DNA from 3 places in the Salinivibrio sp. IB643 genome. Region 3 is predicted to be linked to each of the others. Evidence: predicted binding sites of a transcription regulator. Region 3 holds the regulator's gene; each other region holds the start of a gene.
The links. Region 3 encodes MetJ, which represses methionine synthesis genes. Its sites were predicted from a motif close to TTAGACNTNTANANGTCTAA; they were not measured.
Positions count from the first base shown of each region.

Region 1: the regulator MetJ is predicted to act here: its motif matches at 7,762-7,781, upstream of metN (methionine ABC transporter ATP-binding protein MetN).
Region 2: the regulator MetJ is predicted to act here: its motif matches at 1,809-1,828, upstream of metA (homoserine O-acetyltransferase MetA).

Region 1 is NZ_MUFF01000027.1:43,890-53,981, reverse strand. Features, by position in the region: gene rlmA (23S rRNA (guanine(745)-N(1))-methyltransferase) at 1-402, shown strand, start outside; gene BZG77_RS11685 (ChaN family lipoprotein) at 402-1,400, shown strand; gene yfbV (terminus macrodomain insulation protein YfbV) at 1,485-1,934, opposite strand; gene BZG77_RS11675 (acetate kinase) at 2,292-3,488, shown strand; gene pta (phosphate acetyltransferase) at 3,594-5,741, shown strand; gene BZG77_RS11665 (amidohydrolase) at 5,864-6,997, shown strand; gene BZG77_RS11660 (LysE family translocator) at 6,998-7,636, opposite strand; gene metN (methionine ABC transporter ATP-binding protein MetN) at 7,900-8,934, shown strand; gene BZG77_RS11650 (methionine ABC transporter permease) at 8,924-9,610, shown strand; gene metQ (methionine ABC transporter substrate-binding lipoprotein MetQ) at 9,665-10,092, shown strand, end outside.
Region 2 is NZ_MUFF01000001.1:1,852-11,943, forward strand. Features, by position in the region: rRNA gene BZG77_RS00005 (23S ribosomal RNA) at 1-1,165, shown strand, start outside; tRNA gene BZG77_RS00010 (tRNA-Thr) at 1,404-1,479, shown strand; rRNA gene rrf (5S ribosomal RNA) at 1,487-1,602, shown strand; gene metA (homoserine O-acetyltransferase MetA) at 1,854-2,801, shown strand; gene BZG77_RS00025 (cation:proton antiporter) at 2,841-4,133, opposite strand; gene metH (methionine synthase) at 4,316-7,975, shown strand; gene lysC (lysine-sensitive aspartokinase 3) at 8,014-9,390, opposite strand; lysine riboswitch at 9,495-9,682, opposite strand; gene BZG77_RS00040 (pyridoxal-phosphate-dependent aminotransferase family protein) at 9,880-10,092, shown strand, end outside.
Region 3 is NZ_MUFF01000007.1:157,220-167,311, forward strand. Features, by position in the region: gene hslV (ATP-dependent protease subunit HslV) at 1-461, opposite strand, end outside; gene BZG77_RS05745 (SPOR domain-containing protein) at 568-1,116, opposite strand; gene cytR (DNA-binding transcriptional regulator CytR) at 1,188-2,216, opposite strand; gene priA (primosomal protein N') at 2,368-4,566, opposite strand; gene rpmE (50S ribosomal protein L31) at 4,787-5,002, shown strand; gene BZG77_RS05765 (malic enzyme-like NAD(P)-binding protein) at 5,258-6,502, shown strand; gene metJ (met regulon transcriptional regulator MetJ) at 6,586-6,903, opposite strand; gene metB (cystathionine gamma-synthase) at 7,090-8,250, shown strand; gene BZG77_RS05780 (bifunctional aspartate kinase/homoserine dehydrogenase II) at 8,326-10,092, shown strand, end outside.

The DNA of each region.
Region 1 (10,092 bases), on a different contig from region 3:
GACAACAGCCTTGACGGTGTGGTGCGTATTTATGCGCCCTGCAATGGCGACGAGCTTGATCGTGTTATCAAGCCCGGTGGCGTTGTTGTCACCGTCACGCCAGGTCCACGTCATCTATTTCAGCTTAAGGCGGGTATCTATGATGAGGTCCGGTTACACGAAACGCCAGCAGAGGCCCTGCCCGGTTTCCAGCTTGAAAGTGAGCGCTCACTGCATTACCCGATGACATTAACAGGCGAGCAAGCCCTCACCCTGCTGCAGATGACACCGCTTGCCTGGCGCGCCTCCGATGAATGGCGTGAAACATTAGCCAATGCCAACGGCTTTCACTGTGAAGCCGACTTTACCTTGCGTGTGTATCGTCATCACACAGAGATTGACTCGGCCAAAGGAGAAGCGTGATGCACACTTGCTCAACATGGACAAAAAAGGGCGTGATTGACCGCTTTTTGCCACTGCGTGCCACGCAGTGGCTATTGGCGGCCAGCTTAGTACTAGGCCCCGTCAGTGTCGCAATGGCATCGCAACCGACATCGGCGTCTATCAATACCTTATTTGATTATCAGGTGACCACCGCCCAAGGGCAGTCACTTAGCTTGAATCAAGTGGCTGATAACGTCGAAAAAGCGGATATTGTTCTGATTGGTGAATGGCACAGCCATCCTGGGGTGCACCGTTTTCAAGCCGAGTTGCTCAACCAGCTTGCCTCACGTCATTCTGTCGCGCTTTCCATGGAGCAATTCAGTCGTGATGCCCAGCCAGTGGTGAATCAATACCTTGCCGGCGACATTGGCGAAGACACGCTTAAGCGTCGAGCCAATGCATGGGACAACTACAATGGCAGCTATCGCCCGTTGATCGAGCTGGCTAAACAGCGTCAATTTGACGTGATTGCCGCTAACGCCCCTAAACGCATGGTTAGCTGTATTGGTCGACAAGGTTTGGCTTACTTAGAAAAATTGCCGGACCAGCAGCGTCAGTGGTTTGCCGCAACGATTGATACCCAAGACTCACCTTATAAACGTCAGTTTAAAGCCAACATGCATCATGGCACTCCCACTCAAACCGACGATCAATTTGCCGCGCAACTCGCCTGGGATGCCACCATGGCAGAAAGCATGGTCGATTATCACGCCCGTCACCCAGATACCCAAATAGTCCACATCGCAGGCCGCTTTCATATTGCCGAAGGCTTAGGAACAGCCGCACAATTAAAAGCGCGAAATCCCGACCTGACCATTGCACTGATCACCGCGGTGAGTGATCAAGCAAAGCTTGCCGACAACGCCAAGGATCTTCGCTTAAAAGTCATGCCTTTGCCCCAGCGCTGGCAGTCGATGGATGAAATGCGCGAAGCAGTTAGCCAAATGAAAGGGCAAGGCGCGCCGCAGTGTCGTTAAGCCACGCATACATCACCGACCAATAAAAACGCCGACCCTGGGGTCGGCGTGTGTTGCCTGGGTGAGCGGCGCATTCCGGTTAGGTTAAAACCAACGCTCTAATGCTGCGCGATCCACTTTGAACGCCCGGCTCAATGCTTGCGCTAGCTCTTTGTATCGCGGTTGGCTTTTTATCGGCTGCATGGCGTGCCCCTCACTGGTGATCTTTTGATGCAGTTCGCGATACCACCCCGCCAAAGCTGGCGGCAGCGGCGTATCACGGCGGCGTCCCAGCCACCACAGCCCTTGGAGCGGCAAGCTCAGCGCAAATAGCGCCACAATCACCGCTTGCGGCATGCCTTGTACATTGTTTGCTGCCATTTGAAGCAACACACTGATTGCGGCAATAGCAGGCATGACCTTGATTGCGAACCGCGTTATGGTGATCACACGATTTTCTGGAAAAACCGGCGCTAATTCCTTTTTCATCGGCCATTCTTGCATGTATTTCTGACCGTCTTGCAGGCAGCGCCAGATTGATTTGTTCGTTGTCATACCTACCTCACTTGTTCAGTGTGACTGAAAGGGGTTGTCACTCAACTTTTACAATAAAAACCAAACAAATTGTTTAAAAACTTTAAAATTTAACCCATATCGCTCAAAAAATTTTTGTTATCTGGATCAAGTCCCGCTATCCTTAGCGCACTTTTATCATTGTTGCTCGGATTCGATTGTCTCGCAACCCAATCCGGTTGTACTCAATGGAGCGTTCACTTATCCAGGATGGATAACGATAATTCTTTCCCCGCGACAAGGCATGAGATAATTCTTTTTTGAAAAGGTAGTGTCTCAATTTGTCCACTATCCTTTTTATTCCATACACTCTGTCTCACGAAACATAGGTAGTCATACATGTCAAAGCTGGTTCTCGTACTCAATTGCGGAAGCTCCTCTTTGAAGTTCGCCATTGTCGACGCACAATCAGGCGATGAGCATCTTACCGGTCTTGCCGAATGCCTTAACCTTCCAGACGCCCGCATCAAGTGGAAAATGGACGGTAAGCATGAAGCCCAACTGGGCAACGGCGCCGCGCACACTGAAGCCCTCACCTTCATTGTAGACACAATTCTGGCCTCGAAGCCTGAACTGGCCGAGAACTTGGGTGCTATCGGTCACCGCGTTGTTCATGGCGGTGAGCATTTTACCCAGTCAGCATTGATTACGGACGAGGTGCTCAAAGGGATCCACGATGCAGCGAGCTTCGCGCCATTGCACAACCCAGCACATATCGTTGGCATTGAGGCGGCGAAAAAAGCCTTCCCTGCGCTGAAAAATGTCGCTGTTTTCGATACCGCGTATCACCAAACCATGCCAGAAGAAGCTTATCTGTATGCGCTGCCTTATAATCTTTATAAAGAGCACGGCATTCGTCGCTACGGCATGCATGGTACCTCTCACTTCTTTATCGCCAACGCGGCCGCTGAGCAACTTGGCAAGCCTGTCGACGAAGTGAACATCATCAACTGCCACCTTGGTAACGGTGCGTCAGTATGTGCGATTAAAAACGGCAAATCGGTCGATACTTCAATGGGCATGACCCCATTGGAAGGCTTGGTAATGGGCACCCGCTCTGGTGACCTAGACCCAGCGATTATCTTCCACATGCACGATGCACTCGGTTATAGCGTTGAGCAAATCAACACCATGCTCACCAAAGAGTCTGGCCTGCAAGGCTTGACCGAAGTGACCTCTGACTGCCGCTTTGTTGAAGATAACTACGGCGAGAAAGAAGAAGCAACACGTGCAATGAACGTGTTCTGCCACCGTCTTGCCAAGTACGTAGCCAGCTACACCGCGACCCTCGACGGCCGCCTAGACGCGATTGTCTTCACCGGCGGCATCGGTGAGAACTCAGGCCCAATCCGCGAATTGGTACTCGAGCGCCTAGCTCTGCTGGGTGTGGAGGTCGACAAAGAGCGCAACCTGAAAGCCCGATTTGGCGGCGAAGGCGTGATCACTACCGACGCAAGCCGCGTGCCTGCGATGGTGATTTCAACCAACGAAGAGTTGGTGATTGCGCAAGACACTGCGCGCCTAACTGGCCTGTAAGACCATTTCCAACGGCTGATTCCACTCAGCCGTTTTTGTATTCGTGCCGGACCATCCGGCACGCCAACCAGATAGTAAGAGGAAGTCAACGTGTCCCGTACTATTATGCTAATTCCAATCGGCTCCGGCGTCGGCCTGACAAGTGTCAGCCTTGGCGTCATGCGAGCGATGGAGCGTAAAGGCGTCCGCGTCTCATTTTTTAAACCGATTGCTCAGCCACATCACGGTAGCGACACTGACGTCACCGATCTGACGACGGAAATCATTCACGCTAACAGTGATATGAAAGTCGCCGAATCGATGTCAATGAACCAAGCCGAAAACCTGCTGCGCTCGGATCAAGAAGATGTGCTGCTCGAAGAAGTGCTCGCGCGCTTTACTCGTGCTACTGAAAACGCAGAAGTTGCGCTCGTCGAAGGCTTGGTCACCACACGTAACCACCCCTTCGCCAACCAGATCAACTACGAGATCGCCAAAACACTGGATGCAGAAATCGTGTTTGTGACCACCCCAGGCACTGACAACCCATCCCAGCTTAAAGAGCGTATCGAGTTTGCCTGCACCAACTTTGGTGGCAGCAAAAACGGCAACATTTCAGGTGTGATCATCAACAAGCTTAACGCGCCTGTTGATGATGAAGGTCGTACGCGCCCTGACCTGTCAGAAATCTTTGACGAAGCGGACGGCGCACGTCCAACTAACGTTGAAGTGATGCAGATTTTCAACTCCAGCCCAATCCGTGTACTGGGTTGTGTGCCATGGAAAATCGACCTGATCGCGACCCGTGCTAGCGATATGGCCAAGCACTTGAACGCCACCATTATCAACGAAGGCGAAATTCACTCACGTCGCATCAAGAGCATTACCTTCTGTGCACGTTCAATCCCTAATATGGTTGAACACTTCCGCCCAGGCTCCTTGCTCGTGACTTCGGCTGACCGCCCTGACGTGATCGTCGCCGCGTGTCTAGCTGCGATGAACGGCGTAGAAATCGGTGCCTTGTTGCTGACCGGTGGTTATGCCATCCCTGATCAGTTAAAAGCCCTGTGTGACCGCGCGTTTGAAACCGGTCTTCCAGTATTTACCACTGCAGGTAACACCTGGCAGACGTCGCTCAATCTTCAAAGCTTTAGCCTTGAAGTGCCGGCTGACGATAAAGCCCGTGTTGAGTTTGTGAACGACCACGTTGCTGGCCACATTGATGGCAACTGGATTGAATCACTCAGCTCAGGGTCGAACCGCGAACGTCGCCTCAGTCCACCCGCGTTCCGTTATCAGCTGACCGAATTTGCACGTCGAGCCGCTAAGCGCATTGTGCTACCCGAAGGTGACGAGCCACGTACCATCAAGGCCGCCGCTATCTGTGCTGAGCGTAAAATTGCCGAGTGTGTGCTTTTGGGTAACCCAGAAGAAATCAAACGCGTTGCCGATCAGCAAGGTGTCACCTTGGGCGCTGGCGTAGAAATTATCGACCCGGTAAAAGCACGCGATAAATACGTGGCACGCTTGGTCGAGCTGCGTAAGAGCAAAGGTATTACCGAGGTCATTGCCCAAGAGCACCTCGAAGATACCGTGGTACTGGGTACCATGATGCTAGAAGCAAACGAAGTGGATGGCCTGGTATCTGGCGCGGTTCACACCACCGCTAACACCATCCGTCCACCGCTGCAAATCATCAAAACCGCACCGAACGCTTCTTTGGTCTCATCTGTATTCTTTATGCTGCTGCCTGAGCAAGTGCTGGTATACGGTGACTGTGCGATTAACCCGGATCCAAATGCTGAACAACTGGCTGAAATCGCGATCCAATCTGCCGATTCTGCCGCGGCATTCGGTATTGAACCGCGCGTAGCGATGATCTCTTACTCGACCGGTAGCTCAGGCAAAGGGGCAGACGTGGATAAAGTCCGCGAAGCCACCCGTCTTGCCCAAGAGAAGCGTCCTGATCTGATCATCGATGGCCCACTGCAGTACGACGCCGCTATCATGGAAAATGTCGCGAAATCAAAAGCGCCAGATTCGCCTGTTGCCGGTAAAGCCACCGTGTTCGTCTTCCCAGACTTGAACACAGGTAATACCACATACAAAGCGGTACAGCGTTCTGCCGAGTTGGTCTCTATCGGTCCAATGCTACAAGGCATGCGTAAGCCAGTGAACGATCTGTCACGTGGCGCCTTGGTTGACGATATTGTCTATACCGTGGCACTGACAGCGATTCAGGCTAAGCAAGCCGAAGACAACGGCCAAGCGTAACCCACGCTCAGCCCAGAAAGAGCAAAAGCCAGCACATGTTGCTGGCTTTTTTTGCGTTTAACTTCACAACGTGACGCCCCAAAGCGATCTAGCATAGCCTTTCCATCCTTGTTTTGGAGTCGATGATGGCGATTGATTTTGATCCCCTAGCGTTTAGGCATGCCCTGCACCAATACCCTGAATTGTCGAATCACGAAGCGCAAAGTGCGCGCACCATTGCCGCCCAACTACGCGACTTTGGTCTCTCCCCCCAGACCGACGTGGGCGGTCACGGTATTGTGGTAGACATTGCAGGTCGCGAGCCAGGGCCAACCACCTTGTTACGCGCCGATTTTGATGCGTTACCCATTCACGAACACACCCAACTTGATTATGCGTCCTGTCACGATGGCATCATGCATGCCTGCGGTCACGATGGCCATGCTGCCGCCTTACTTGCCGTCGTTGCCGAGCTATGCCAAACCCCCCCTAAACAGGGGACTGTGATCCTCGCTTTTCAGCCGGCTGAAGAAACCGGCGAAGGCGCGGCACGTCTGTGTGCCGATCCGCTTTTAGCAACCCGCCACATCGACAATGTTTATGCCTTTCATAATCTGCCAGGCTTTGCCCAACATCAGATAGTGGTGCGCCCAAGTACCTTTGCCTGCGCCTCAACCGGTGTTGCGATTCGGTTGCACGGCAAAACCTCCCATGCCGCTTACCCAGAGCGCGGGGTCAGCCCGGCAAACGCCATGAGTGACGTGATGCGTATGCTTACACAACTTCCTGACGCTTATCCTTCCACGTTCAGCTTAGTGACGCTAGTTCACGCCCAACTTGGCGACCCCGCGTTTGGCGTTGCGCCCGGCGAGGCCACCGTAATGGCGACCCTACGCAGCGACGACAACGCCACGTTTCATGCCATGCAAACCCGGTTAGTCGATCACGTAAACGCTATCGCCGACCGAGCAAAATTAACCGTGGATCTAAGTTGGCACGAGCCGTTTATTGCCGCCGAAAACAGCACAGCGCATAACCAAGTGGTGGTCAACGCGGCGCAATCGCTGGGGTTAGAGATTCACTGGCTTAAAGAGCCCATGCGTTGGTCAGAAGATGTCGCCGAATTTCTCGCCCGCTGGCCCGGCGCATTATTTGGCATTGGCAGCGGCGAGCACCACCCACAGCTGCACAACCCTGACTATGACTTCCCGGATGCGATTTTAGCGACCGCCAAAGCACTATTTTGCAGAGTGATCACACACCATCACGGCCGTTAATTACCCCAACGCCAGCCAAAAGCCGACGCCGATCATCAAGGTGCCGGCGATTCGGTTCAGCAATTGCACATTACCCTTTTGCTGCAAAAACTGACGCAAGGTGCGCCCACCGCTGGCATACAACATTAAACAACTGAATTCCGTGCAAAGAATGATCAACACCAGCACGCTCAGCTGGCTGGGTAATGAGATCGCAGGGTTAATAAACGGCGGCAACAGTGAGATCATAAATGCCCAGCCTTTCGGGTTGGCTATCGCAGTGACAAAACCTTGTGCCGCCAACGATAACGCAGAGATATCATTCGGCGCCGACGTCTCTTCCTTTGGGATTGCCATTTTGCCACGCGATCGCCACATTTGTATGCCGAGATACGCCAGATACGCGCCCCCCACATACTTAAACACCTGAAACACGCTAGGATAGTTCAGCATCACGGCCGCCACCCCTACCACTGACGCAATCGCCACAAGGCCGACGCCAATGAGCTCGCCCCACATCATATGTAGGCTACGCTTAACTCCGATAGTCATTCCCAGGGTCATGGATAGTGTCATACACATTCCCGGTGTGATTGAAACAAAAAAGAAGGTGGGAATAAATAGCGTCAACATCGTGGTATCAATCAAGGCAGTTGGCATATCACTTAATCAGAACAAAGAGTTAGAAAGGCTATTAGTGAACACGCTTTAGTCGATGAAATCAAGCACGCTTGAGATCTCGTTGACTGTTTTATTTGCAACCAACTGATTAGCCTTGTTGCCGTTTAGACGTCCAGAAGTAAAAATATCCATTGACTTCATTTTACCTAACTCATAGCATCAATAACCAGAACGACAGCAAGAGCGCGGGACAGACCGCTGAGTCAGTCGGCTGTGATCAAATTTATCGCCAAGGACATGTGATGATTGAGATATCCAAACTCAACAAGGTATTCGAACTCGGGGAGCGCCGAATTCATGCCCTTAACGACATCAACTTATTTATCCCGAAAGGAAAAGTATTTGGTGTGATCGGTGCCTCTGGTGCCGGCAAAAGTACGCTGATCCGAATGGTTAACCTGCTCGAGCGCCCGACCAGCGGCACGGTAAAGGTAGGCGGCGTTAACCTCACCGCGTTATCCAATCGCGATCTAACCCAAGCTCGCCGCCAAATCGGGATGATTTTCCAACACTTTAACCTACTGTCATCGCGATCGGTCTTCGACAACATCGCCCTACCGCTTGAACTGAGCGGCGCGAGCAGTGAAGAGATTGAAACACGCGTCACCGAGTTACTCGATTTAGTTGGTTTAGCCGACAAGCGTCATGTCTATCCGGCTAGCCTCAGTGGCGGACAAAAACAACGTGTCGCGATTGCCCGCGCACTGGCGCCAAGCCCAGATGTATTATTGTGTGATGAAGCCACTAGCGCACTGGATCCTGCTACGACACAATCGATTTTGTCACTGCTACAAACCATTAATGAAAAGCTCAACCTGACCATTTTATTGATCACCCACGAAATGGACGTGGTGAAGCGCATTTGTCACGACGTTGCCATTATTGGTGACGGTGAATTGGTCGAATCTGGCCCAGTGGGCGACATTTTTGCCCATCCGAAATCCGACTTAGCGAAACAATTTATCCGCTCAACCTTGGATTTATCGGTGCCTTATGACTATGCCCAACGCTTAAAAGATACCTACTTTGACGGCAGCTACCCCTTGATTCGCCTAGAATTTACAGGCGCTACCGTGGATGATCCATTGATCAGTCAGATATCAAGGCTGTTTGATATCGACATCAGCATTTTAAGCTCTGATATCGACTACGCTGGCGGCATCAAATTCGGCTTACTACTGGCAGAGATTATGGGCCCGAAAAAAGCGGTCGAAGACGCCATCCACTATCTCAACCAGCACCATGTCAACACGGAGGTACTTGGCTATGTTAATTGATCAACTCATAAATTGGGTCAACGAAAACAACGCCCTGCTTAACTTGCTTGCCGAAGCTACAGGTCAAACCCTGTATATGGTCTTTGCCTCCGGCCTGATAGGCTTTGCCATTGGGATCCCATTAGGTGTGATGCTGCACGTCACCAAAAAAGGGGGGCTGCTAGCGCAACCCAAGTTTAACCAAGCGCTCGGCGCGGTGGTGAATATTGGTCGCTCGATCCCTTTTATTATCTTATTGGTTGCGATTATTCCCTTTACCCGCTTGCTCGTCGGCACCTCGATTGGAACAGCGGCAGCAATTGTCCCGCTGACAGTGGGCGCCATCCCTTTCGTTGCACGTCTGGTCGAAGCAGCGCTTTTAGAGCTGCCACCGGGATTAGAAGAAGCAGCCAAAGCCATGGGCGCTACCCCCTTGCAAATTATCTATAAAGTACTCGTACCCGAAGCGCTACCTGGCATTATTAATGGCGCAACCATTACCTTGGTCACCCTTGTCAGCTACTCTGCTATGGCTGGAGCCGTGGGCGGTGGCGGCCTAGGCGATGTCGGTATCCGCTACGGCTACCAGCGCTTTGATACCACGGTTATGTTGATCACCGTTGTCATGCTAGTCGTGCTGGTACAAGCCATACAATCTTTAGGCGATTATTTGGTACGCCGAACCGATCACCGATAATAAAACACAACACTTACCGTAAACGACGGACAATCTTATCAAGGGAGACAGACAATGAAGACCACCATTAAAACACTTTTAACCACCTTAGGCCTCGCCTCCACACTCCTACTCACCGGGTGCGGAGAAAAAGAGCAAGCCGCTAGCGATGCCAACAGCATCACCGTGGGCGTGATGGCAGGCGAAGAAGCACAAGTGGCCGAGCACGCAGTAAAAGAAGCCAAGAAGTTAGGCCTCGACGTTGAGCTGATCACCTTTACCGATTATGTGTCGCCCAACGTGGCACTCGACGATGGATCGGTTGATGTGAATGCTTCTCAGCACAAGCCTTACTTAGATGCGCAAATCAAAGATCGCGGCTACGAGTTTGCGATTGCTGGCAACACCTTTGTGTATCCGATTGCGGCCTATTCTTACAAGCTAGATAGCGTCGAGGATCTACCAGAAGGCGGTAAAATTGCCGTGCCAAACAACCCATCGAA
Region 2 (10,092 bases), on a different contig from region 3:
GCTATGGGCAGTCGCAGATACCAGGTGGCTGCAACTGTTTATTAAAAACACAGCACTGTGCAAAATCGAAAGATGACGTATACGGTGTGACGCCTGCCCGGTGCCGGAAGGTTAATTGATGTGGTTATCGCAAGAGAAGCCATTGATCGAAGCCCCGGTAAACGGCGGCCGTAACTATAACGGTCCTAAGGTAGCGAAATTCCTTGTCGGGTAAGTTCCGACCTGCACGAATGGCGTAATGATGGCCACGCTGTCTCCACCCGAGACTCAGTGAAATTGAAATCGCAGTGAAGATGCTGTGTACCCGCGGCTAGACGGAAAGACCCCGTGAACCTTTACTACAGCTTGGCACTGAACATTGAGCCTACATGTGTAGGATAGGTGGGAGGCTTTGAAACGGCGACGCCAGTTGTCGTGGAGCCATCCTTGAAATACCACCCTTGTATGTTTGATGTTCTAACTTAGCCCCCTAATCGGGGGTGAGGACAGTGCCTGGTGGGTAGTTTGACTGGGGCGGTCTCCTCCCAAAGCGTAACGGAGGAGCACGAAGGTGGGCTAATCACGGTCGGACATCGTGAGGTTAGTGCAATGGCATAAGCCCGCTTAACTGCGAGAGTGACGGCTCGAGCAGGTACGAAAGTAGGTCATAGTGATCCGGTGGTTCTGAATGGAAGGGCCATCGCTCAACGGATAAAAGGTACTCCGGGGATAACAGGCTGATACCGCCCAAGAGTTCATATCGACGGCGGTGTTTGGCACCTCGATGTCGGCTCATCACATCCTGGGGCTGAAGTCGGTCCCAAGGGTATGGCTGTTCGCCATTTAAAGTGGTACGCGAGCTGGGTTTAGAACGTCGTGAGACAGTTCGGTCCCTATCTGCCGTGGGCGTTGGATGATTGAGGGGAGCTGCTCCTAGTACGAGAGGACCGGAGTGGACGAACCGCTGGTGTTCGGGTTGTGTCGCCAGACGCATTGCCCGGTAGCTAAGTTCGGCACAGATAAGCGCTGAAAGCATCTAAGCGCGAAGCTGGCCCCGAGATGAGTCATCCCTAGAGCTTCGAGCTCTCTAAAGGGTTGTCGTAGACTACGACGTTGATAGGCAGGGTGTGTAAGCGCTGTGAGGCGTTGAGCTAACCTGTACTAATTGCCCGTGCGGCTTAACCATACAACACCCAAGAGGTTTTGGGTTGGACTCGAAATAAGCCAGTTGATTGTGGCGAGAACGAAGAAGCAGCGCCGATGGTAGTGTGGGGTCTCCCCATGTGAGAGTAGGACATCGCCAGGCTCTCATTATCTAATTAGCGCTTAGTATTAGGCTTTAGTTAGAAAAAATTTAAGCATCAAAGCAATTAAGTGTAAGACTTTGATGACAAAACACCGAGTAAAACGTTGATAACGATTTTGCTGATATAGCTCAGTTGGTAGAGCGCACCCTTGGTAAGGGTGAGGTCGGCAGTTCAAATCTGCCTATCAGCACCAGAATTTTCTTGGCGGCCATAGCGTAACGGCACCACCTGAACCCATGCCGAACTCAGAAGTGAAACGTTGCTGCGCCGATGGTAGTGTGGGGTCTCCCCATGTGAGAGTAGGTCACTGCCAAGAGCTTATTTTAAGCCCTCCGCATTCGCGGAGGGCTTTTTCGTTTATAGTGTTTTTTAAAATACCTCATTCCTTTCTTATATCCCCGACTGCCCCATTGTTATCTCACCTTTTTGTTTGGTGTTGTTACCCTTTCACTATTCTTACTTATTCGGGTATCTCTGGGCGTTGATTATTGCTTGAGCTTCATGGGTCACTGGGGTATGTTATTAGATATCTGGACGTCTAAACATCTTAAATCTCAGGAGGCAGTGATGCCGATAAAAATTCCGGATCAGCTCCCCGCCACCAATATTTTGCGTCGAGAAAACATTTTCGTTATGTCGCAGACGCGTGCGGTGAGCCAAAACATTCGCCCATTGAAGGTGTTGTTACTCAACTTAATGCCCAAAAAAATTGAGACCGAGACGCAATTTATGCGCTTGCTCTCTAATAGCCCTTTACAGGTTGATGTCGAGCTTTTACGTATTGATAACCGACCCAGTAAAAACACGCCAACGGAACACTTAGACACCTTCTATCGCCAGTTTGAAGCCGTGCGTGAACGCAACTTTGATGGTCTTATCGTCACCGGGGCACCATTGGGCTTGGTGCAGTTTGAAGATGTGATTTACTGGGAGCATTTGCAAGATGTGATGAATTGGGCGCATCAGCATGTTACATCTACCCTTTACGTTTGCTGGGCGGCTCAAGCGGGTTTAAAGCTTCTTTACGATTTACCCAAAAAAACGCGCAAAGAGAAGTTATCTGGCGTCTATCAGCACCAGGTAAATGAAGCACTGGCTACGCATCCTTTATTGCGGGGGTTTGATGATAGCTTTCTCGCCCCTCACTCGCGGTACGCTGACTTTTCGCCAAGCTTTCTGGACGAACACACGGATCTCGATATTCTCGCCACCTCAGCACAAGCGGGCACTTACTTGGCGGCGACCAAGGATAAACGTAATGTGTTTGTGACAGGTCATCCCGAATATGACTCACATACGCTGCATCATGAATACCATCGCGATCTTGAAGAAGGGATGGAGCCTGTCGTCCCGATTAATTATTATCCTAATGATGATCCGTCTCAACCCCCCTATGTGAGTTGGCGGAGTCATGGGCACTTACTCTTTGCCAATTGGTTGAACTATTGTGTCTATCAGCTGACGCCGTTTAATCTGGCTGAATTTTCACAATCTAACTTTACGCTCGACGAATAGCAAAAAGGCGCCTATTGGCGCCTTGTTGAGAAAGAGTGTTTATACACGGGGATTGTCGATTTTCTCTTGAGCGGCATTGGCTTTATCAACCATTCCTGTCATGGTCGATCCTTGTACGAGAATAGAGAAAACCACCACCGCATAAGTCATGATTAAAATCAGTTCACGGACGTCGATATTCTTCTCAGGGACGACCATCACACCAGCCGGCACTGCCATGGCCATGGCAAGGGCTAAGCCACCTCTTAGGCCTCCCCAACTCAAAATACGAACGGCCCAAGGGTTGTATTGACGAAATCGATTGAAGCCGAAATAGCAGGCTTTCACACTGAGATAACGAGCGAACAGCACAACGGGTACAACTGCGGCCATAATGATCCAGTCTTCCTTATGGAAGCTAATCTGTAATAGGCTGACCCCGATCAACAAGAACAGTAAACTATTCAAAAACTCATCGATCAATTCCCAAAAATGGTCAAGATGATCCTCACTCTCTTTGGAGAAGCCAATAAAGCGAGTCCAGTTACCGATCATAATGCCAGATACCACCATCGCCAGTGGCCCGGAAACATGCAACATATCGGCGAGCACATACCCCGCGCTAGGAATAGCCAATGTCAGTAGCAGTTCCATGGAATGGTCATTGGTCGCGCAGATCAAACGGTGAAACAGGTAACCCAATATCAGACCGTATAAAATCCCACCGATAGCTTCTTGTAAGAACAATGCGATCGTACCACCGAGTGTCGGCTCGCTGTCGCCAAACGCCAAGGTAAAAAGCGTCACGAAAATAACAATCCCGACCCCGTCGTTAAACAGTGACTCTCCCTCGATTTGGGTGGTGATCCGCCTAGGTGCCTGTAGCCGCTTAACAATGGCTAACACCGCGATAGGATCGGTTGGAGAAATCAGCGCCCCAAACAATAAACAATAGATAAAATCAAAAGGAATGCCGATCAGTTGGAAGACGCCCCAAATACCGGCACCAACCAGCGAGACAGAGACCAACAGGCCGCCGAGAACGAGGGTGGTGATTTCCCATTTTTGATCAGAGAAATGGGGAAGCTTGACACCAATACCGCCCGCAAATAAAAGGAAACCGAGTACGCCTTTGAGTAAAAAGGCATCAAAGTGGATATCGGTCAATATTTGCTCTGCCATCGCCTTTAACGGAATGGCTTGGTATTGACCGGCGATCACGATCAAAAGAGAAAGGAGTAGAGAGCTTGCAGTGATCGCGATAGTCGTTTGTACTCGGCTGATTTTACTATTAATAAAGGCGATGAAGATGGCAGCAGCAGCCATGAAACTGAGGATTGCGTAGGTAGACATGCAGCTTCCTAGTACGACGAGGAATGAAAGAGTTACAAAATATTAATAGAAATTACGCTCAAAACGAACAGCTGAATTGAAATAGATCAAAATTAATCGATATTTATAGACGTCTAGATTTCCAAAATGGCTGTGGTAGGATAAAACTATCGCAATCAGGATGGTGATATCACGGGGTAAGAATGGATCGATTAACACAGCGTCTCTCTAAGTGTATTTTGGTGATCGATGGCGGTATGGGCACCATGATCCAAGGCTTAGGACTCGGCGAAGCCGATTACCGCGGCGCACGCTTTAAAGACTGGCATTGTGATGTGAAAGGTAACAATGACCTTTTGGTACTGACGCAGCCTGAAAAAATAGCAGCGTTACACAGCGACTATCTGGCCGCGGGCGCGGACATCATAGAAACCAATACGTTCAACGCGACCCAGATAGCCATGGCCGATTACGACATGCAGGCCATCAGTGCGGAGATAAATTTAGCTGCTGCGCGTCTTGCTCGCGACGTGGCTGACCACTGGACGGCGAAAACCCCAGAAAAACCACGCTTTGTTGCTGGGGTTCTCGGACCCACGAATCGCACTTGCTCTCTCTCTCCAGATGTGAACGATCCTGGCTTTCGCAATGTCACCTTTGATCAATTGGTTGAGGGGTATGCGGAGTCCACTGAGGCGTTGATGGATGGTGGTGTTGATCTCATCATGTTGGAAACCATCTTTGATACCTTGAACGCGAAAGCCTGTGCCTTTGCTGTTGAAAAAGTCTTTGATGCCCGAGGTGTGCGCTTACCCATTATGATCTCTGGCACCATCACCGATGCGTCTGGTCGTACGCTCTCTGGGCAAACCACCGCGGCGTTTTATCACTCTTTACGCCACGTCGAACCGCTTTCTTTTGGTTTGAACTGTGCGCTGGGGCCAGCCGAATTGCGTCAGTACGTCAAAGAGCTCAGTGAGATCTGCGAAGGATTTGTTTCGGTTCATCCCAATGCCGGTTTACCCAATGCGTTTGGCGAATACGATCTCTCGTCTGAAGACATGGCAAAACATATCGACGAATGGGCCGCTTCTGGCTTTATTAACTTGGTGGGTGGGTGCTGTGGTACCACGCCCGAGCATATTCAAGCGATCAGCGAAGTGGTGGCGAAACATGCCCCCCGTGCGCGCCCCTCTCAGTCTGTGGCATGTCGACTATCAGGGCTAGAACCGCTGACTATTAATGCTGAAAGCCTGTTCGTGAACGTGGGGGAGCGCACCAATGTCACTGGGTCGGCGCGTTTTAAGCGTTTAATCGTCGAAGAACAATACGACGAAGCGCTTGAGGTGGCGTTACAGCAAGTGGAAAACGGGGCGCAAATCATCGATATCAATATGGATGAGGGCATGTTGGATGCACAGCAAGCCATGGTACGTTTTCTCAATCTGTGTGCGGCTGAGCCCGATATTGCTCGGGTACCGGTGATGATTGACTCCTCAAAGTGGGAGATCATTGAAGCCGGACTGAAGTGTATCCAAGGTAAAGGGATTGTGAACTCAATTTCTCTTAAAGAGGGGGAAGCCGCGTTTATTCAACAAGCCCACTTAGTCCGTCGATACGGTGCCGCTGTGATTGTGATGGCGTTTGATGAGCAAGGCCAGGCTGATACACGTGAACGTAAAGTCGAGATTTGCACGCGCGCGTATCATCTGCTGGTTGATCAAGTCGGCTTCCCGCCGGAAGACATTATCTTTGATCCTAATATATTTGCGGTGGCCACCGGCATTGATGAGCATAATAACTACGCGGTCGACTTCATCAACGCGGTCGCAGATATCAAACAAACCCTGCCGCATGCCATGATTTCAGGTGGCGTGTCTAACGTGTCTTTTTCGTTTCGCGGAAACAACCCAGTGCGTGAGGCGATCCATGCGGTGTTTCTCTACCATTGCATTAAAAACGGTATGGACATGGGCATCGTCAATGCCGGCCAGTTAGCCATTTATGATGATTTGCCTGAATCGCTGCGTCTGGCGGTGGAAGATGTGGTGCTTAACAAAGACGATGGTGCCACGGAACGTTTACTGGCGTTGGCGGACAGCTACCGCGACCGCGGTGAAAACGAAGTGGCAGAAACCGCGGAGTGGCGCAGTTGGCCAGTGGATAAACGGCTTGAACATGCACTGGTTAAAGGCATTACCGAATTTATTGTTGAAGATACTGAGCTAGCTCGAGCGGCGGCGAGTAAACCCTTGGAAGTGATAGAAGGCCCACTGATGGCGGGCATGAATGTGGTGGGAGACTTATTTGGTGAAGGTAAGATGTTCCTGCCGCAAGTGGTAAAGTCGGCGCGGGTGATGAAACAAGCCGTGGCCTATCTTGAACCTTACATCAACGCTGAAAAGCAACAAGGGCAGACCAATGGCAAGATCTTACTTGCCACGGTAAAAGGCGACGTGCATGACATTGGCAAAAACATTGTCGGCGTAGTGCTGCAATGCAATAACTTCGAGATTATTGATCTCGGTGTGATGGTGCCGACCGATAAAATCCTGTCAGTGGCGCGCGAGGAGCAAGTCGACATTATTGGTTTGTCAGGCCTTATCACGCCGTCGTTGGATGAAATGGTGAATGTCGCCAAAGAAATGGAAAGACAAGGGTTTGATATTCCGCTATTGATTGGGGGGGCGACCACATCCAAAGCGCATACCGCGGTGAAAATAGAGCAGCACTACCAGGCTCCTGTGGTGTATGTGTCGAATGCGTCACGTGCCGTTGGCGTTTGTGCATCGCTATTATCGCCGGCTCAATATCCGGACTTTGTGGCGCGCTTACAAAAAGAGTATCTGTCAGTACGAGAGCAGCACCAACGCAAGACACCCCGCACTCCGCCTGTCACCCTGGACGCGGCAAGGGCAAACAAATGGCAAACCGATTGGGCCAATTACACGCCGCCCCAGCCGGCGAGGCCGGGCGTCCATGTTTACGATGATGTCTCGATAGCGACATTACGTCAGTATATCGATTGGACCCCTTTCTTTATGACCTGGTCCCTGAGCGGCAAATTCCCAGCGATTTTAGACCACGAGCTGGTGGGTGAAGAAGCACGCCGTTTGTATGAAGACGCTAATGCTTGGCTCGACCGGTTTGAGCACGAAGGATTGATCGCCGCAAAAGGGGTGTGTGGTGTCTTTCCTGCCAACAGCCTAGAGGACGATATCGAGGTGTATACTGACGCATCACGGCAAACGGTAGGCACGGTACTAAACCATTTACGTCAGCAAACCCAAAAGCCACGCGGCGCCAATTATTGCTTGTCGGACTTTATCGCGCCGAAAACCAGTGGTCAGCCTGATTGGATTGGTGCGTTTGCGGTGACAGGCGGCATTGGCGAGTATGCCTTGGCGGAAGGTTATAAAGTTGTAGGGGATGATTACAACGCGATCATGATCCAAGCGGTCGCCGATCGATTAGCAGAAGCCTTTGCAGAATACCTGCACCAGCAAATTCGGATCTCATTGTGGGGCTATGCGCCCAATGAGACGCTCGATAACGACGCCTTGATCCGGGAGCAATACCAAGGGATCCGGCCGGCTCCGGGTTATGCTGCCTGCCCTGAGCACAGCGAGAAAGGCAAAATTTGGCAGTTGCTCTCGGTAGAAGCGCATACGGGCATGACGCTCACCGAAAGCTATGCCATGTGGCCAGGCGCATCTGTGTCGGGGTGGTACTTCTCACATCCTGAATCACGCTACTTTGCGGTGGCGAAGATTCAAAATGATCAACGTGACAGTTATGCGGCGCGCAAAGGGTGGAGCAGCAAAGACGCGGAAAAATGGCTCGGGCCAAACTTAAACGCCTAATGAAAAAAGACCAGCACATCACATGTGCTGGCCTTTTTTTACTCAAATAAGTCAGCGTGTAATCGCTGTACGACATGGGTCGCGTCATGATCGTCGACCACCACACAGACATTGTGATTGCTGGCACCATAGCAAATCATGCGCAGTTTATATTGGGCTAGCGCACTAAATACCGGCGCTGTCGCGCCCGGTGTGTGATTCATCTCGTTACCGATCAGCGCAACAACCGCTAGATTCGCACAGATCTCTACCTGACATAACTGCGTGAGCGCGGCGATGGCAGCCTCCGGCAGCTGCGGTGCGTCACCCTGGGTATGGGTTTGATCCAGCGTCAGAGAGACACTGACCTCCGAGGTCGTGATTAAATCGACTGAGATTTCAAAGCGCGCCAAGATCTCAAACACCTTGGCCAAAAAACCACAAGCATGAAACATGTTTAAGCTGGTCAGTGTCACCATGGTCTGGTTGCGCCTGAGGGCTACGGCACGAAACAGCGGCGCTGAGTGTGCTTGCTCACGGATCCAGGTACCGCCTTGTTCGGGGGCTCTCGCCGCGCCGACAAATACCGGGATATGCTGGCGTACCGCGGGCACTAACGTCGATGGATGGAGGATCTTGGCACCAAAGGTAGCCATTTCCGAGGCTTCGCTAAAGCTAATTTCACTGATAGGACGAGCACGATCAGTCACCCGTGGATCGGTGGTATAAATCCCGGGGACATCGGTCCAGATGGCCAAGCTTTCTGCTCCGATCGCCTCGGCGAATAGCGCGGCACTGTAGTCACTGCCGCCGCGGCCTAAGGTAGTGGTGTGCCCGTTCGCATCAGCACCGATAAACCCTTGCGTGACCACTAAATGCGTTGCTAAGCGGGGGAGTAATTGGTTCTGGCACTGAATCTTGGTTTGTTGTCGATCCGGTTGGGCACAGCCGAAGTGACTATCGGTGCGCAATAACGCTCGCGCATCGGCCCTCACCGTGGCCATGCCTCGGCTATTGAGCAAGTGAGTAAAAATATAGGTTGAGATGAGCTCACCACAAGCGACTAACGCATCCGTTAACGCTGTACTGGGAGCAGATGCTGCGGTATTTGCATAGTCGGCAATCGTTTGGTGCCAGTCATCGACTGCTGTTTGCGTGTCCTGGCAAGCGGGAAGCGCGTTTAATATCGCTTGATGGATAGCGGTGATGGCAACCAGTTTGTCTTGACGTACTTGCGGGTCGTTGATCCCTTGTGCCAGTGCAACCAAGTGATTGGTGACGCCTGCGCACGCACTGATCACCACAAAGCGGGTATGTGGGTTTTGCTCGATCACATCAGCGCTTTGTTGCATGGCATCGATAGTGCCAACGCTCGTCCCGCCAAACTTAGCGACCGAAATCGGTGGTAATGGGTTCACGTCCTTTTCCCCTCTCATCATACAAATGGGTCTTAATCAATTCATTATGGGGAACATCAGAAGTCACATCGTGACCGCGGTAGGGACCGCAAAAAAGAAGGAAGAGCAAACGGCAGGCATGGACTGCCAGAAGCGCTCCACCTGTCTTCCTGTAGGGATGACAAGTGACAGCCTGAAGGATTCAGCCTCCTAGGCCGGCAGCGTTTCGCCCCCAAGCTTACGCCACCTCGGCATTGTCTCCCCTGATTATCATACCTTGGAGTGGGGCTCCGCATGATAACTGCCTGAGAAATGCACCTCTTCTGCATGTTCAGTCCCGGGTTGGTTACCCCATGAACAGCATTTACATTACGGGCGAGATGACAGGGTGTCAACTGCCTTTTGGTCACGATCAGTGCCTTGGCAAAATTGTCCAGCGATCACACAGTTCACGTGCCAGCCAATAGGGATATGGCGAAAAAATATGCTATAACGGTCATCTGTGTGTACCAACAACAAGGAAAGGTTATGGCACGTTCAATTTCCGAGATTCAATCTTTTCAGCCCGTGGCTCGCACGTTAATGGGCCCGGGCCCCTCTGATATTTATCCTGCAGTGCTACAGGCACTCAGCCGTCCGACTGTCGGACATCTTGACCCTTTGTTTATCGCGATGATGGATGAAGTCAAACAACTGCTTCAATATGCGTTTCAAACCGACAACCCTTTTACCCTGGCGATT
Region 3 (10,092 bases):
GTTAGCGCTTTCTCTGCAATCTCGCGGGCGTCTAACTCGGTGTTTTCTAACATGGCAACGGCGGCGGCTTGCGCATAGTTACCGCCTGAGCCAATAGCAATCAGATCGCGCTCGGGCTCAACCACATCACCATTACCGGTAATGATTAAGGAAGCGGTTTCATCCGCGACAGCCAGTAGGGCTTCAAGGCGACGCAGCGCGCGATCGGTTCGCCATTCTTTGGCAAGTTCAACGGCTGCTTTGGTTAGGTGCCCTTGGTGGAGCTCAAGCTTACGCTCAAAGCGCTCAAATAAGGTAAAGGCATCTGCGGTACCGCCAGCAAAACCAGCGAGCACTTGGCCGTTATACAAGCGACGAACTTTTCGTGCATTACCTTTCATGACGGTATTGCCGAGCGATACTTGACCATCGCCAGCAATAACCACTTTACCTTCGCGACGGACGGAGACGATTGTAGTCACGGGAACCTCTTTGTTTGTGTCTGGTGCACCAGATGGGTGATTAATCTAGATGGTTGGGTTTTGACGCTGACTTTTCAAGGGGAGAGCGCAATACTTTCCCCGTTCGCTATTCCCAATACCAAATAGCACAAGGTTCGACACCGGCGCGACGCAGCATATTGCGATCTTTCTCTGCTTGGCGCTTGCGCGGGTAAGGGCCAAGCACCACACGATACCAAGTGCCTTTCTCACCAGGGCTTACCTTGATTTGGCTTTCTAGCCCTTGAAACGCAATGATCGCTTTACGCTCATTAGCCTGCCCTTGGCTACGGTAAGCACCGCATTGCATGAGGTAAGGACGGGTCGATTGTGGCAGCGCTTTTGCTTTCACTTCTACTTCCTTGCCTTCCAGCTCTTCGATATAGCTCCATTTTTCTTTGGGCTTTTTCGGTAGACTTTCTACCTGGCTTTGCGTGGCCGGTTGCGTGTGAGACACGGGGGGTGTCGATGTATCGGTTTTGCTCAACCAATACAGGCCATAAGCAAACGCACCCACTAAGACGACAGCAAGCAGTGCCCATTTAAATGGGAACCCAGCCTGCGTCTTGGTCGGTTGGCGGCGAGTATTTTTTTTACGCGGCGCTTTGCCACGTTTAACGTAATCACGAGTTGCCACAGCAAATAATCAAATTAAGAAGCCAGTAAAGGGCTCATATTACTGGCTTGAGCCCGTGCTGACTAGTCTTACTACCGAGACGGAGGGGCGACACTCTCACGGATCACCAGCTTGGCGTCCAAAAGGCGGGAGCCGGGGTTCACTTCTTGTCCTTGTAACGTGTTTAGCAGCATCAACATGGCTTGGCGGCCAATGTCATAGCGAGGCTGCGAAACGGTCGTGAGTGGTGGATCGCAATACTCGGCGAATTGGATATCATCAAAGCCAACAATGGAGATATCTTGCGGAACTCGCATGCCTAAACGTTTCGCTTGTTGCATCGCGCCGACGGCCATGACATCGCAGTGACAGAATACCGCAGTGGGTGGCTCAGGCAGTGAGAGCAAGTTGGTGATGGCACGCGCTCCGGAGGCAAAACTAAAGTCACCGACGACGCTATACGCTGGATTGATGGTGATCCCCGCTCGATGTAACGCTTGCTGATACCCTTGTGAGCGGAACTGCGTTAATGCTGTCTCCGGCACGCCGGTAATGTTAGCAATCCGAGTATGGCCGACTTGGGTGAGATAATTAACCGCTTCAAAGGCAGCGGTAAGGTTATCGATATGAACCGTCGGTAATTCCAGATCGGGCGCATATTCACAGGCCATGACCAGTGGCGGTAAGTTTTTTTGCTCAGGCTTGCTGACATCAAAAGGGACGTCGGAGCCAAGCAACAGCATGCCATCCGCTTGTTTAGTAAACACCAGATTGACGAATGAATTTTCACGGTGGTGTTGCTGGGCACTGTCACCCAGTAGAACCAGGTAGCCATGCTCCATGGCGGCTTCTTCAATACCGCGAATAATCTCACTGAAGTAGGGATCACAAATGTCCGGTACAATAGCGACGATAGTTTTTGATTCATTGCGACGCAAGTTACGCGCAAGTGAATTAGGGGAATAACCAGCTTCAACCACAGCATGTTCAACTTTTTTACGCGTGCTGGCTGACACCTTCTCTGGGTTCATCAGCGCGCGCGATACCGTTGCTGTGGATACACAGGCAATGTGGGCAACGTCCTTCATTGTCGCCATAATGACAGTCCTCTTGTTATCTATATTGTGAGATCAAACAGTTATTAGCTCATCTGACCTGTTTTCTTAGCCAATTGCGGCCCTATTTTACCTATGCTTGTCCAATTTAAATACGGACAAGCTAACACTTATTGCAATGAAAGTGTGATCTGTGTCGACTTACAGCAAGGGAGTATTAAGAAAGGTCTTGCGGCTCGACATCTAAAGACCAACGTACTTTGCGAGAAAGGGGTAATTGATGGATTGCAGGAAGAGCCACCGTTAGCCACTGCTGCATCACTTTTCGACTTGGGGCCTGGATTAATAATTGCCAGCGATAACGGCCCGCGCGTTTGGCCATCGCTGCGGGCATAGGGCCCATGATATGGCTTTCATCGTGTTGAATGGGGGAGGCAGCGAGCGTTTGACGTACTTGTTGTAAAAACTGCTGCACACTGTTTTCTTCATGGCCTTCGGCGCGAAATAAACTTAAGAACGTATAGGGCGGAAGCCAAGCTTGGCGGCGTTCAGTGAGCGCCGACTCTGCAAAGGCTTGATAGCCTTTGTGCACCAGCGATTGGATCAGGCTGTGCTCGGGATGGTGCGTTTGTAATAGCACCGTCCCTGGCTTGCTGGCGCGACCGGCGCGGCCGGCAACTTGCACCATCAGTTGCGCCAACCGTTCAGGCGCGCGAAAGTCATTACTAAACAAGGCACCGTCGACATCAACTAACGCCACTAGGGTGACATTGGGAAAATGATGGCCCTTAGCGAGCATTTGTGTGCCCAGTAGGATCTGATATTCGCCCTTTTCTATGCCATTAAGGTAGGTTTCCAAGCTGCCCTTACGGCGAGTATTGTCGCGATCAATACGCACGGTTTTATACTCAGGAAAGAGCTCGCCCAACTGGCTTTCAAGCTGCTCGGTGCCCACGCCGACACTGATTAACTGGGTGGAGCCACAATCGTGGCACTGGTGCGGAACGGGTTTTTGGTGGCCACAATGATGACAACGCAATTCTTGCTGTTGCTGGTGAAGGGTGTAGTAAGCATCACAACGTTGACAATTCGCGAGCCAGCCACACTCGTGGCACATCATGGCGGGCGCATAGCCACGGCGATTTAAAAACAACATGACCTGATTGCCTTGTTGTAGGTGCTGGCGCATTTCGGCGATCAACGGCGCGGATAATCCAGCGTCGAGGTAATGGCCCTTAATATCGAGTATTCCCTGACGTGCGGTCACCGCATTACCTGGACGCTGAGTCAGCTTGAGGTACTGATATTTACCGGTTTTTGCGTTATGCAAGCTTTCCAAAGAGGGGGTGGCAGAACCGAGTATCACCGGTACTTTTTCTTCATGACCACGCATAACCGCTAAGTCTCGGGCATGATAACGAAAGCTATCTTGCTGTTTATACGAGGGGTCATGCTCTTCGTCAATAATGATGATGCCTAAATTAGCCATCGGCGTGAACAGGGCAGACCGTGTACCAATGACGATTGCTGCTTGATTCTCGCGCGCGGCCAACCAGGCTTTTAGTCGATCGTTATCATTTAAGCCTGAATGCATCACGGTTACCGGGACATGAAAGCGGCGCTCAAACCGGCGAATGGTTTGTGGGGTGAGGCCAATTTCTGGTACCAAAATCAAGGCTTGTTCACCGCGAGCAAGCACAGGTTCGAGCACGTTTAGGTAGACCTCTGTCTTCCCTGAACCGGTGATCCCCTCGAGTAAAGCACAAGCAAAGCCGTCATTGGCATTGATGGTGGCAACCGCCATCGCCTGTTCATGGTTGAGTGCCGGTTTGTCTTCGGTGACGGCAAAATGCGGTTGCCAGGCTTGAGCGTTTAGCGGTGGTGTGTAGGGAGCTATCCAACCTTTTTCGGCCAGGGTTTTTAGCACCGGTGCGCCGATGTCTTGTTCGATCAAATCGGCATGGGTGGCAGGGCCGTGTGTGAGCAACTGCAACACCCGAGCTTGTTTAGGGGCACGGCTCAGGCCCGAGAGGGGTTGGTTTTGTCCTGACTCGGTAATTTGCCACCATTTTTGCTGTTGTAATGCCGCAGGGCGTCCTTTTCGAAGCAGGGTTGGCATCACGGCGCCCATCGCATCCCCTAGCGGATGATGATAAAAGCGGCTTGCCCAGTGGAGTAAATGATAGACGCCGGGCGTCCAAACCGGTTGGGTATCCAATACGGCATCGAGCACCTTGAGTTGGCTCGCGTCCACACTGGCGGTTGCGGATAAGCCGGTGACAATGCCAACTTTGTGCTGGCGGCCAAAGGGCACTTTTACCCGCCCACCGATGATGGGGTGTTGATTCTCACCGATTCGGTAATCAAAAGTTTTCGCCAACGGGACCGGTAGGGCCACCTGAGCAAACTGTTCCATCACAACATCTTATTGACCAGAAGGGGGCTCAGTGTAACGGTTCGCCCTCGGTTGGCAAAGCCTTGTTGTACGGTGACGCGGCGTGGTGATTGCACAAAAAAGTTGCGAAACCGAGGGGGCTTGATTAGAATTGCGCGCCTTAGAAAATATTTGTTAACGACGTGTGGTGCCCGGCTTAGGATCGGGAGAGCGACACGGCCTTTAAAATGAGGTTATCCCTATGAAAGCTGGTATCCATCCAGAGTACAAAGCCGTCACAGCAAAATGCTCTTGCGGTAACGAATTTGCGTTCAGCACAACCCTAGGTAAAAACATCAACCTAGACGTGTGTGACAAATGTCACCCATTCTATACCGGTAAGCAGCGTATCCTTGATGCTGGTGGCCGTGTTGATCGCTTTAAGAAACGTTTCGGTGCCCTTAGCAGCAAAAAATAAGCAGCTATTGACCGAATATAGAGAAGGGACGCATCAGCGTCCCTTTTTTTGATCGTATCGTCCTAGTATTCGGACAACAGGTCCGAGCATCATCGCGAATACGGCGTTAGTACTGGTGGACGTTTCCCCGCTGCGTTACCATCTTTACCCTTATACAAACCTTTCCTGTGTGGTTTGTAGAGTGTCTGGCTAATATCGGTCATCCTTCCCTGCCGATATTGGTTATCCCTTCACGATAATAACTAGGAAAACGACATGTCGGACGATAAACGCCAGCAAGCGCTGGATTATCATGCATACCCTACACCCGGAAAAATCTCTATCGAACTCAGTAAGCCTGCTGATTCAGCGGCGGATCTTGCTCTCGCCTACAGCCCAGGCGTTGCTGAACCTGTGCGTGAAATAGCCCAAGATGCGGATGCCGTATATCGTTATACCGGTAAAGGCAATATGGTCGCAGTGATCTCAAACGGCACCGCGATTTTGGGGTTAGGGAATTTAGGGCCGATGGCGTCAAAGCCTGTCATGGAAGGCAAAGCGTTATTGTTCAAGCGTTTTGCCGGCTTGGACTCGATCGACATTGAAGTTAAACACCGCACCATCGATGAGTTTGTTGATACCGTAGCCAATATTGCTGACACCTTTGGCGGTATCAACCTTGAAGATATCAAAGCCCCAGATTGTTTTGAGATCGAAAAGCAGCTGATTGAACGCTGTGAAGTGCCTGTCTTCCATGATGATCAACATGGTACCGCGATTGTCACTGCTGCGGGGATGCTTAACGCGCTCGAGTTGCAAGGCAAAGATATTGGTGAAGCCACCATCGTGTGTCTCGGTGCGGGTGCTGCTGCGGTGGCCTGTATGGAGCTATTGATTAAATGTGGCGCCCAGCGCGAAAAGATTTACATGCTGGATCGCAAAGGGGTAATTCACACCCGTCGTGATGACATTAACAAGTATAAGCAGTTGTTTGCCAATAACACGGATAAGCGTACCCTCGAAGATGTGATTGAAGGTGCGGATCTCTTTGTTGGCGTATCAGGCCCGGATTTGCTCTCGCCTGAGGCATTAAAACTGATGGCGGATAAGCCTGTCGTGTTTGCCTGCTCAAACCCAGATCCTGAAATTAATCCAGAGGTTGCGCACCAAGTCCGGGATGATCTGATCATCGGAACGGGGCGTTCGGATTACCCGAATCAGGTGAATAACGTCTTGTGTTTCCCGTTTATTTTCCGGGGAGCATTAGATGTGCGTGCCAGTGAAATTAATGATGCGATGAAGTTGGCCGCCGTTGAGGCGATTCGTGGTTTGGCGAAAGAGCCTGTACCACAATCTGTCTTGGATGCCGCGGGCTTGTCTTCACTCAGTTTTGGCCCGGATTACATCATTCCCAAGCCGATGGATGCCCGTTTACTGCCCAAGGTAGCACGTGCCGTGGCGCTTGCGGCCGTCGAAACCGGCGTAGCCCGTATTGAGATGCCAGACAACTATATGTTGTAAAGAAAACATGCTGTAAAGAAAACATGTTGTAATTAGAAAACAGTGCCTTACCATAAAAAAACCGCCGATGGCGGTTTTTTTGTTTAGTATTCACTGTCGTCAAACTCAATACCCAACTCTTCCATGATCCGACGTGCCTCGGCAGGAATGCTATCGGGTTTATCCTTACGGATGTCGTCATCGGTTGGCAGAGGCTGCCCGGTATAGGCATGTAAAAATGCCTCACACAATAACTCACTGTTGGTCGCATGACGCAGGTTATGAACCTGACGGCGAGTGCGCTCATCAGTAAGAATTTTTAATACTTTAAGTGGGATAGAGACGGTGATCTTCTTTACCTGCTCTTTCTTTTTACCATGTTCGGCATACGGATTAATGTAATCGCCGTTCCACTGCGCCATGTCTCACCTATCTTGATTATGGAATACCCAGAATGATGCTGCGGAGATTTTAGCTATATTAACCGCCACATGCAAAGGTGTTTAGACGTCTAGAAGTGTTGACGTCCTAAAAGTACAGAGGTAAGGTAGTATGATGACGACTGGATCACGTAAATCGTGCCAGCGCAACAAGAGCAAGGATGAACCATGACAGGTAAAAAAACCGACACCATTGCCGTTCGAACAGGAATTGGCACTGACACGCAACATCATGCGGTTGTGCCGCCTTTGTATTTATCAACCAACTATCGTTTTCCTGCTTTTGGCGACGTTCCCACTTATGATTATGCCCGTGGGGGCAATCCAACTCGAGCTCAGTTAGAGCAAGCGTTAACGGAACTGGAAGGCGGAGCCGGTGCCGTGGTGACCAACTGTGGGATGGCAGCCATTAACTTGGTGTTGTCTTTACTGGATGCAGGGGATCACATTGTTGCACCGCACGATTGTTATGGTGGTACCTATCGCTTGTTAGAGTCACGCGCCAAGCAAGGGATTTGGCAGGTCAGTTTTGTCGATCAATCTGATCACCAGGCGTTAACCGCTGCGCTGGCAAAACAGCCGAAACTGGTGTTAGTTGAAACACCCTCTAATCCGCTATTGCGTGTGGTCGATATTGCTAAAATCTGCCAACAGGCCCACCAAGTGGGGGCATGGGTGGTGGTCGATAACACCTTTTTATCGCCAGCACTCCAACAGCCTTTTTCACTGGGTGCGGACATCATCGTGCATTCCACTACTAAATTTATTAATGGTCACTCTGATATTGTCGGTGGCGCTGTAGTGGCGAAGACGCCTGAATTGGCTGCAAAATTAGCGTGGTGGGGCAACTGCTTGGGCGCGACAGGTAACGCCTTTGACAGTTATATGACATTGCGAGGGTTGCGTACCTTGGGCGCTCGGGTTAAACAACATCAGCAAAATACGCAAGCGGTATTAACCTATTTGCAAACAGTCCCTGCGGTGCGGCAACTCTACTATCCCGGTTTGGCGACACATCCAGGCCATGACATTGCCGCCCGTCAGCAGTTTGGATTTGGTAGTATGCTCAGCCTCGAGCTGGACACGGACTCCGCTGGGATCGCACGTTTTATTGAAGGCTTATCCTTATTTGCGCTTGCCGAGTCGCTGGGCGGGGTAGAAAGTCTGGTCACGCATCCAGGGTCAATGACCCATCGTGCGATGAGTGATGACGCGCAAGCCGAGGCTGGCATTACCCCGACGTTGCTGCGTTTTTCTATTGGACTAGAAGACGCAGAAGACTTAGTGGCCGATTTGGCGCATGCCTTCGCCCATTTAGCTAACCAGTAAAACCGATTGCTATAGGTGTTGCTGTCATAGCACGCCGCTTTATTGATATTTATTGAGACCAAGAGAGACCTCGCCATGCACGCGCAACCGATGGACACCGCCCCCGAATCACAACGCCAATTGCATAAATTTGGTGGCAGCAGTTTAGCGAGCCCAGATTGTTATCGCCGTGTGGTCGATGTGCTGACGGGGCATGCAAAGGCGCACGACTTAATTGTGGTCTCTGCGGCGGGGAAAACGACCAATCAGCTCATTGCTTGGCTCGCTCAACTGGGCAAAGATGGCCGGTTGGCGCATGAGACCTTGCAAGGCGTCCGTGCCTTTCAGCAAGACTTGATTGAAAATCTGATCAACGGTGATCACAAACAACAGTTGGTTGATGCCTTATCTGCTGACATCGCGACGATCGCGTCGCTCGGGGAGACAGCGCTGAGCGACAGCGTACAAGCCGATGTGCAAGGGTTCGGAGAGGTTTGGTCGGCGCGTTTATTAGCCGCGCTGCTTAATCAGCAGTGTCGTCAGGCGGTGATGTTGGACTCGCGCCACTGTTTACGCGCGGAACGTGCGGCTCAACCCGAGGTCGATCGCGGCGCATCATGGCCACTATTACGGCAGCAACTTTCTCAGCACACGCAATCTCACGTCGTGATTACGGGATTTATGGCGCAAAATCAAGCTGGGGAAACCGTGCTTTTGGGGCGTAACGGGTCAGATTATTCGGCCACGGTACTCGGTGCGTTAGCGGGGGTCCGCCGCGTGACTATATGGAGTGATGTTGCCGGTGTATACAGTGCGGATCCACGCCACGTCGAGAATGCTTGCTTGTTACCCTTAATCCGATTGGATGAAGCAGGCGAATTGGCACGCTTGGCGGCGCCCGTGCTTCATAGCCGTACTTTACAGCCAGTGGCGCAAAGTGCGACCGATCTGACCTTACGTTGTACCCAGGCCCCCGATAGTGGCTCGACCCATATAGAGCGTGTACTGGCTACCGGACGCGGGGCAAAAATCATTACATCTTTGGATGATGTGTGCCTATTGCAGTTTGATGTCGCCCGCGGGCAAGATTTTCAGGCAATTAAACAAGAGTTGAGCCGCATCCTCTCTCAGCTGAAAGTGCAACCACTGGCGACGGATTATCAAGATGATCAGTATCGTATCTTGCTGGCCTTTACGGCGGAGGTCGTGGCCTCGGTCATGGCCCAGATCCAGGATGCCGGGCTATCCGCGGAGTTGAAGCTGCGCGAAGGGTTTAACATGGTTGCTGCCGTCGGAGCCGGCGTGGTCAATAATCCCGTGCACTGTCATGGTTTTTATCAGCAGCTGAAGTCACAGCCTGTAGAGTTTATCAGTGAATCTGCATCTGGACTGAGCATGGTGGCGATTTTGCGTCAAGTGCATACGCCTGCCCTTGTGGCCAGCTTGCATGATGCGCTGTTCCAAGCCCAACGTCGCATTGGCTTGGTGTTGGTAGGGAAAGGAAACATTGGCGCGCGTTGGCTCAGCTTGTTTGCCGAGCAAAAATCGCACCTCGAAAAGCGTCATGGCAAGGAGGTGTCGCTGATTTCTGTGGTAGATAGTCGTAATCAATGGTTAGATTTTGCTGGCATCGATCCGATGCAGATCAGGGATGACTTTGATGACAATGGCACGCCATACTTTGATGATGAATGGTTAACACGCTTATTGAATCATCCTTATGATGATGTGGTGATTTTGGATGTCACTGCCAATACCTCACTGGCAGCTCTCTATCCGCGTCTCGCCGAGCATGGTTTTCATTTAATCTCCGCCAACAAAGAAGCCGGCGCGGCACCGGCCGAACAATACCATGCGATTCAA